Regions from separate parts of the Micromonospora sp. NPDC005163 genome, predicted to be linked through region 2. Evidence: riboswitches for the same ligand, from Rfam matches in the RefSeq annotation. Region 2 holds a riboswitch; each other region holds the start of a gene.

Region 1 (2,256 bases), on a different contig from region 2:
TCGCGGTGTGGCTGGGTGACGCCGCCGCCGCTCGACTGCTCGACCGGGACCGCGACGACGGGCGGGCCGTCCGGTGACCGTGCTGCTCATCGTGCTCGGGGCGGCCGTCGGCGCGCCGCTGCGCTACCTCACCGACCGGGCCGTGCAGGCCCGGCACCACTCGGCGTTCCCGTGGGGGACGTTGACCGTCAACGTGTTCGGATCGCTGCTGCTCGGCGTACTCGTCGGGCTGCCGGCCGGCCCGGCGGTCAGCGCGCTGCTCGGCACCGGCTTCTGCGGCGCGCTGACCACCTACTCCACCTTCAGCTACGAGACGCTGCGGCTGACAAGGACCGGCAACCGGCTCCTCGCGCTGGCCAACGTGCTGGGCAGTGTGACCGCCGGGCTCGCCGCCGCGACCGTCGGCTACGTCCTCGCCCGGGCCCTGACCGGCTGACCCGTTCCCGGCCAGCGGAGACCGCTGCGGCCGTCCGGGCCGGCGCGGTCGTCGCCCATCGGGCGGGGCAGCGGCCACGACTCGGCGGCGGCGCTCACCACTCGATGCCCTTCTGGCCCTTCTGGCCGGCGTCCATCGGGTGCTTGACCTTGGTCAGCTCGGCCACCAGGTCGGCGGCGGCCACCAGGCGCGGGTCGGCGTCCCGGCCGGTGATGACCACGTGTTGGAAGCCGGGACGGTCGGCCAGGGTGGCCACCACCTCGTCGACGTCCACCCAGCCCCACGTCATCGGGTAGGTGAACTCGTCCAGCACATACAGCCCGTAGCGCTCGGCGGCCAGGTCGCGTTGGATCTGCCGCCAACCCTCCAGGGCGTCCGCGGCGTGATCGGCGTCGCCGCCACGCTGGATCCAGGACCAGCCCTCGCCCATCTTGTGCCACGCCACCGGCGCGCCGTGACCGGTGCGCTCGTGCACCTCGCCGAGGGCCCGGAAGGCGTTCTCCTCCCCCACCCGCCACTTGGCGCTCTTGACGAACTGGAACACCCCGACCGGCAGGCCGGCTGCCCACGCCCGCAGCGCCAGCCCGAAGGCGGCGGTGGACTTTCCCTTCATCTGTCCGGTGTGGACCATCAGCAGCGGCCGGTGACGTCGCTGCCGGGTGGTCAAACCGTCGGCGGGCACCGTGCTCGGCTTTCCCTGCGGCATCAGGCGGTACGACCGGGGCCGGGTGCGGCGGTGGGTGCGGCGGAGCGCCCGCCGAGCGGATCATGACGGTGTCCGTCAATGAAAGAGACGCCGTGCGTCATCGGGTCCTCCTCGGGTGTCCACGCCCTGGGGTACATCCCGACGGCCGAAGTATCCTGGCTTCCGAATCGACGCTCTCCCCCGGCCTTCCAACCGCAGACACGCGGCCGTGACTCACGAGGGGGGATCGCTCCCCGGTGACAGTGGCGGGACCGCGTCGGAATCACACCGACTTCCTTCACTGCCGTCAGGCCGCGAATGCTGCCACACCCGTCCGTCGCCGGTCAACGCCGACCCCGGCCTGGCCAGGCGAATGACTCTCATCGATATCTGGCGGTTGAGGCGTGCTCGGACGCCGCATCGGAACGCCCCGGGTCAATGCGACGCGTCCTTTGCTCTGCTTCAGCCAGCGCAACAGTGACGACGCCTTTTCGTTGCGCCCGGGTAAGCAGAGCAAAGGGTGCGCACACGTCCTCTGGCCTGCCCCGATCGCCCGGTGGGACGGCGGCTCACGGCCACCTCGACGGACGCGGCCACGCTCACCGGGCGTGGCGTTCCGGGTGGGCACGGCTCCAGGTGCGCATCCGTTCCGGGTAGCCGGTGCGGGCCGCCTCGTACAGCGGCACCGCGTGCTTGCGGGCGATGGCGCCCGCCGCACGCGGGGTGCCAGTACGGCGACGGATCCACTCGCCGTCGTGTGCGATCGCCACCACCGTGGTGTCGGTGGCGGTGGTCTCCGGCTCCAGGTAGAACTCCACCCCCCGCCGGCTGGCGATGAACGCCTCGAGCGCGGCGAGGTCGTCCCGGGTCGCCTCCCGGTCCAGCTTCGTGGGGGTCGCCTCGGCGCCCCGGGCCCGCCGACTGAACCAGCCCATGACCGACCCCTCTCCTCGACGCCCATCCAGTGCACCACCGTTTCCTGGCAATACGCTGCACGCCGGGTGAGAGTGGGCTGACCGAGCCGCGGCTGGAACCCGCAGCGCGTGAGCGGTGTCATGAAGGTGACCCAACCGGAGGTACCCCTGGACGACGACGTGCTCGTCACCCGCGCTCGGGCAGGTGACCTGGAGGCGTA
Region 2 (2,256 bases):
CTACGCGATCGGCCTCGGCGCCGGCACCCAGGCGTTCACGCACGCGCCGTACCTTGTCGCGACCGGCGAACAGCCCGATGGGAACGTTCGCGCCGGCCTGGTGCTCGCCGGTTGGTTGATCAACCTTGCCGTGGCCGAGTGGTACCTGCGTCGTCCGGCCCGCGCAACGTCGTCTCGACCGGCTCGTCAGCCGCGTGCTGCTGCCCGATGACATCGTCCGACGGCGACCCCGGGGACGACGAGCCGAATCCGCCGGCCACTTGGCTGCCGCCGCTACGAGCCGACCGCCAGTCGTAGTCCGAGCGCGACGAACGCGACCGCGCAGACTCGGTTGATCCGCCGCGGCCAGCGGCCGTCGGCGAGGCGGCCGGCGAGTCGCCCGGCGCCCGCGCCCAAGGCGATGTCGACCGTGAGCTGCACCGTGACGAACAGCGCGCCAAGGAGCACCAGCTGGGCGGTGGTGTTGCCCGCCGCCGGATCGACGAACTGGGGCAGGAACGCCACGCTGAACAAAATCATCTTGGGGTTGAGCAGGTTGGTGACCAGTCCACGCAGGAAGGCGCGCCCGGCACGACCACCGGGCTGCGACGCATCGGAAGCCGAAGTGCCGGCGCCACGCAGGGCCTGCACCGCGAGGATGATCAGGTATGCCGCGCCAAGCCAGCGGATTGCCGTGAACAGCACCGGCGAGGCTGAGATCACCGCGGCGAGACCGCAGACGACCGCCGCCACATGCACCGCCTCCCCCGCGGCGACGCCGAGCGCGGCCACCACCCCGGCGCGAGTGCCGTAGCGGGTGGCGTTGGCCAGCACGAACATCATGTCCGGGCCGGGAGTCACCATGAGGACGACGATCGCGGCCAGGTAGCCGGCCAATGCCGGCACGGAGAGGCCGAGCACGTCTCAGCCCTCCCCGGCGCCGTCAAGCAGCGCCCGCCTCAGAGTCAACCGGTGCTCCCGGCGGATCTCCGCCTCTCGGTACCGGCGCCGGTCTCCGTCGGTTTCCGGCAGCAGCGGCGGCACCGTACGCGGCTGGCCGTTGTCATCGATGGCGACCATCACCAGGTGCGCGGTGGCCACGTCGGTGGGCGGCACCGCCCGGTCCCACCGGTCAGCGGTCACCTTGACCGCAACCTCCATCGAGCTGCGCCCGGCCCACGTGATGCGAGCGTCCACATGGACCACGTCGCCAACCCGGACCGCCCGGAGAAACGCGGTCTCGTCGATGGCGGCGGTGACGGCCGGTCCGTCGGAATGGCGGGCGGCGACCACCCCGGCGACGGAGTCGATGAGGTTGAGGATCCGGCCACCGTGCACCGTACCCATGAGGTTGGTGTGGTGCTGATCCATGATCTGCGACAGGGTCAGGTGTGACGCCGACGGCGCTCGGCCGGCGATCGTGGCGGTGTCGTGCACAGCGGTAGTCCGTCCCTCGGGAAACCACACCGTCGGAACGCGGACACACGCTGACGAGCACGCACCCACGCACAGCGCGCGCGGCACGTCACCCGCCCAGCCCACCCGCGAGGCCGACGGCAGCGCACACGGTTGTGTACGCGGCACGGGCAGGTCTTCGGACTCGCGGGCATGGCCGGCTGCGCCGGTCTCCTACTGGCCGTCGCTTCCCAGGCCTCTGGCCCAGTGCTGATGACGGCGGTCGTTCCCACTCACCGCTGCGGGGCAGTCCCGGACTCACACCGGGTTCCCTCTTACGACGCCCAGCCAGTCACGACCGGGCGAACCAGCGCCGTCAGGAGCATAGCGGGTCCGCGACGCAGCCCAACCAACGCGACCGCGAGGCAGAGCGGGCGTCGTCATCCACATGATGAAGATATTCAAATTCGTGGTCTTCTTTGACCGCACGCAACTGCCCCTCGTCCTGGGCGTCGACCACCACGTACCTGGCGCGTACGCCGCGGCCGCGCCGCCACCGGCGCAGACCCGGGCAGCGACCAGGCCATTCGAGGTGTCGCTGACCGGCACCGGGTTGATCCAGCGACACCATTCGCGCGTACCGGTGACCGGGGGCCGCGAAAGGCGTCCCGTACGCTCACCCGAACACCTACTACAACCCGTCGTATTGTTTGGCCGCGGATGTCGTAGCCCTTGACGCCGGCGGCACCGGACACGGAGGTACCAGGTGACGGATGGTGACGAAATTACCGCGTGGGCCCTCGCGGCGGGTCGGGGCGACCATGACGCGGCAGCTCGGTTCATCCGCGCCACGCAGCAGCAGGTCCGGCGTTTCCTCGCCGC
Region 3 (2,256 bases), on a different contig from region 2:
AAGCCGACCTACGATCCGCAGGCGGCGCTGACGACCACCGCGGGACCGCACGGTACGTCGATCACGGTCGACGGCGCCGGGTTCGCTCCGAACGAGGCGGTCACGGTCAGCTTCGGTGACGGCCTCGCGGTCAGCACCGTGCGCGCGAATGGTGACGGTGTCATCGCCGGTGCGACGGTCAGCGTCCCCGGGGCGGCGAAGGCCGGCTCGACCGTGATCACGCTGGCGGGGGCCGAGTCGGTGACGCGGGTCGCGCTGCCCTTCACCGTCACGAACTGAGTCGGCGGTAGCGGTAGCGCGCGGGGCGGGGCGGATCACGGCCCGCCCCGCGCGCTGCTAGCGTCGACCATGACCCCGCCCGGCGGGGGCGTCCGGGCCGGTGACCGTCGTCACTGACTCGACCGCCGACACGCCGATACCCGAGATGTGGGGTGTGACAACGGCGTCGTCCCTATATATGGTGTCGACGCAGCTGGTTCGGCCGCTCGTCTGCAGTGGTCGAGGCAAGAGGGAACCCGGTGGAATTCCGGGACTGCCCCGCAGCGGTGAGTGGGAACGACCGCCGTCATCAGCACTGGGCCGCCAAGCGGCCTGGGAAGCGACGGCCAGTAGGAGACCGGCGAGCCCGGTCGTGCCCACGAGTCCGAAGACCTGCCAGCGCGCCGTGCACCCGCACCCGGGTGGGCGGCGGCCCGACGCCGCGTGGGACGGCCGACGCCCCCTGACCCACGCCCGGCGTGGCGTCCGCCGGTGTCTGTCTCCTCGCGTCCGAGGGCCATCAGGTCTCGAACTCGCGAGGAGTGAGTGGTGACAGTCACCCAGGTGGTCCCGACCGGCGGCGACACCGACCTGCCGGGCCGGCGGCGGACGCAGATGCACGTCCGCAAGCGCGACGGCGCCAGCGAACCGGTGGACGTCAACAAGATCGTCCGCGCGGTCGAGCGGTGGACCGACGACCTGACCGACGTCGACCCGCTGCGGGTGGCGACCCGGACGATCAGCGGCCTCTACGACGGCGCGACCACCGCGGAGCTGGACCGGCTGTCCATCCAGACCGCGGCCGAGATGATCGGCGAGGAGCCGCAGTACTCGCGGCTGGCCGCCCGGCTTCTGGCCGGCTACGTCGACAAGGAGGTGCACCGGCAGGGCATCACCTCGTTCAGCACGGCGATCCGGATGGGCCATGCCGAGGGACTGATCGGAGACGAGACCGCCGCCTTCGTCGCCGCGCACGGCCGGACGCTCGACGACGCCGTCGACCCGGACGGCGACCTGCGGTTCGAGTACTTCGGCCTGCGCACGGTGTACGACCGGTACCTGCTGCGCCACCCGACCAGCCGGCTGGTGCTGGAGACGCCGCAGTACTGGCTGCTGCGGGTGGCCTGCGGGCTGTCCCGTACGCCGGACGAGGCGGTCGACTTCTACCGGCTGATGTCCAGCCTGGCCTACCTGCCCAGTTCGCCGACGCTGTTCAACTCCGGCACCCGGCACACCCAGATGTCCTCCTGCTACCTGGTCGACTCCCCGCGCGACGAGCTGGACTCGATCTACCAGCGGTACGCGCAGGTCGCCAACCTGTCCAAGTTCGCCGGCGGCATCGGCATCGCGTACTCCCGGGTCCGGTCCCGGGGCGCGCTGATCCGCGGCACGAACGGGCAGTCCAATGGGATCGTGCCGTGGCTGCGCACGCTGGACGCGAGCGTCGCCGCGGTCAACCAGGGCGGCCGGCGCAAGGGCGCGGCGTGTGTCTACCTGGAGCCGTGGCACCCGGACATCGAGGAGTTCCTGCAACTGCGGGACAACACCGGCGAGGACGCCCGGCGCACCCACAACCTCAACCTGGCCAACTGGATCCCCGACGAGTTCATGCGCCGGGTCGAGGCCGACGAGGTGTGGTCGCTGTTCGACCCGAACGAGGTGCCGGAACTGCCCGACCTGTGGGGCGAGCGGTTCGACGTCGCGTACCGGGAGGCCGAGGCGCAGGGCCGCTACGTGCGGCAGGTCCCGGCGCGGGAGCTGTACGGGAAGATGATGCGCACCCTGGCGCAGACCGGCAACGGGTGGATGACCTTCAAGGACGCCGCCAACCGGCTGTGCAACCAGACCGCCGAACCGGGCAACGTGGTGCACCTGTCCAACCTCTGCACCGAGATCATCGAGGTGTCCAGCGACGCCGAGACCGCGGTGTGCAACCTCGGCTCGGTGAACCTCGCCGCCCACGTCACCGACGGCGTCATCGACTGGCAGCGACTGCGC

The links. A riboswitch is a leader RNA that binds a small molecule or an ion and turns the genes downstream of it on or off. The one in region 2 is predicted to bind cobalamin.
Region 1: another riboswitch for cobalamin. It lies ahead of cobO (cob(I)yrinic acid a,c-diamide adenosyltransferase); the one in region 2 lies ahead of ACWD6N_RS10050 (acyl-CoA thioesterase).
Region 3: another riboswitch for cobalamin. It lies ahead of ACWD6N_RS20465 (ribonucleoside-diphosphate reductase subunit alpha); the one in region 2 lies ahead of ACWD6N_RS10050 (acyl-CoA thioesterase).

The regions. Positions count from the first base shown of each region.
Region 1 is NZ_JBSFYP010000049.1:39,738-41,993, reverse strand. It holds gene ACWD6N_RS27190 (fluoride efflux transporter FluC) at 1-77, shown strand, start outside; gene crcB (fluoride efflux transporter CrcB) at 74-436, shown strand; gene cobO (cob(I)yrinic acid a,c-diamide adenosyltransferase) at 531-1,142, opposite strand; cobalamin riboswitch at 1,269-1,445, opposite strand; gene ACWD6N_RS27175 (hypothetical protein) at 1,721-2,056, opposite strand; gene ACWD6N_RS27170 (RNA polymerase sigma factor) at 2,183-2,256, shown strand, end outside.
Region 2 is NZ_JBSFYP010000010.1:51,758-54,013, reverse strand. It holds gene ACWD6N_RS10060 (DUF2306 domain-containing protein) at 1-211, shown strand, start outside; gene ACWD6N_RS10055 (LysE family translocator) at 274-900, opposite strand; gene ACWD6N_RS10050 (acyl-CoA thioesterase) at 904-1,350, opposite strand; cobalamin riboswitch at 1,548-1,761, opposite strand; partial or broken gene ACWD6N_RS10045 (RNA polymerase subunit sigma) at 2,141-2,256, shown strand, end outside.
Region 3 is NZ_JBSFYP010000028.1:89,241-91,496, reverse strand. It holds gene ACWD6N_RS20470 (GH92 family glycosyl hydrolase) at 1-279, shown strand, start outside; cobalamin riboswitch at 457-672, shown strand; gene ACWD6N_RS20465 (ribonucleoside-diphosphate reductase subunit alpha) at 874-2,256, shown strand, end outside.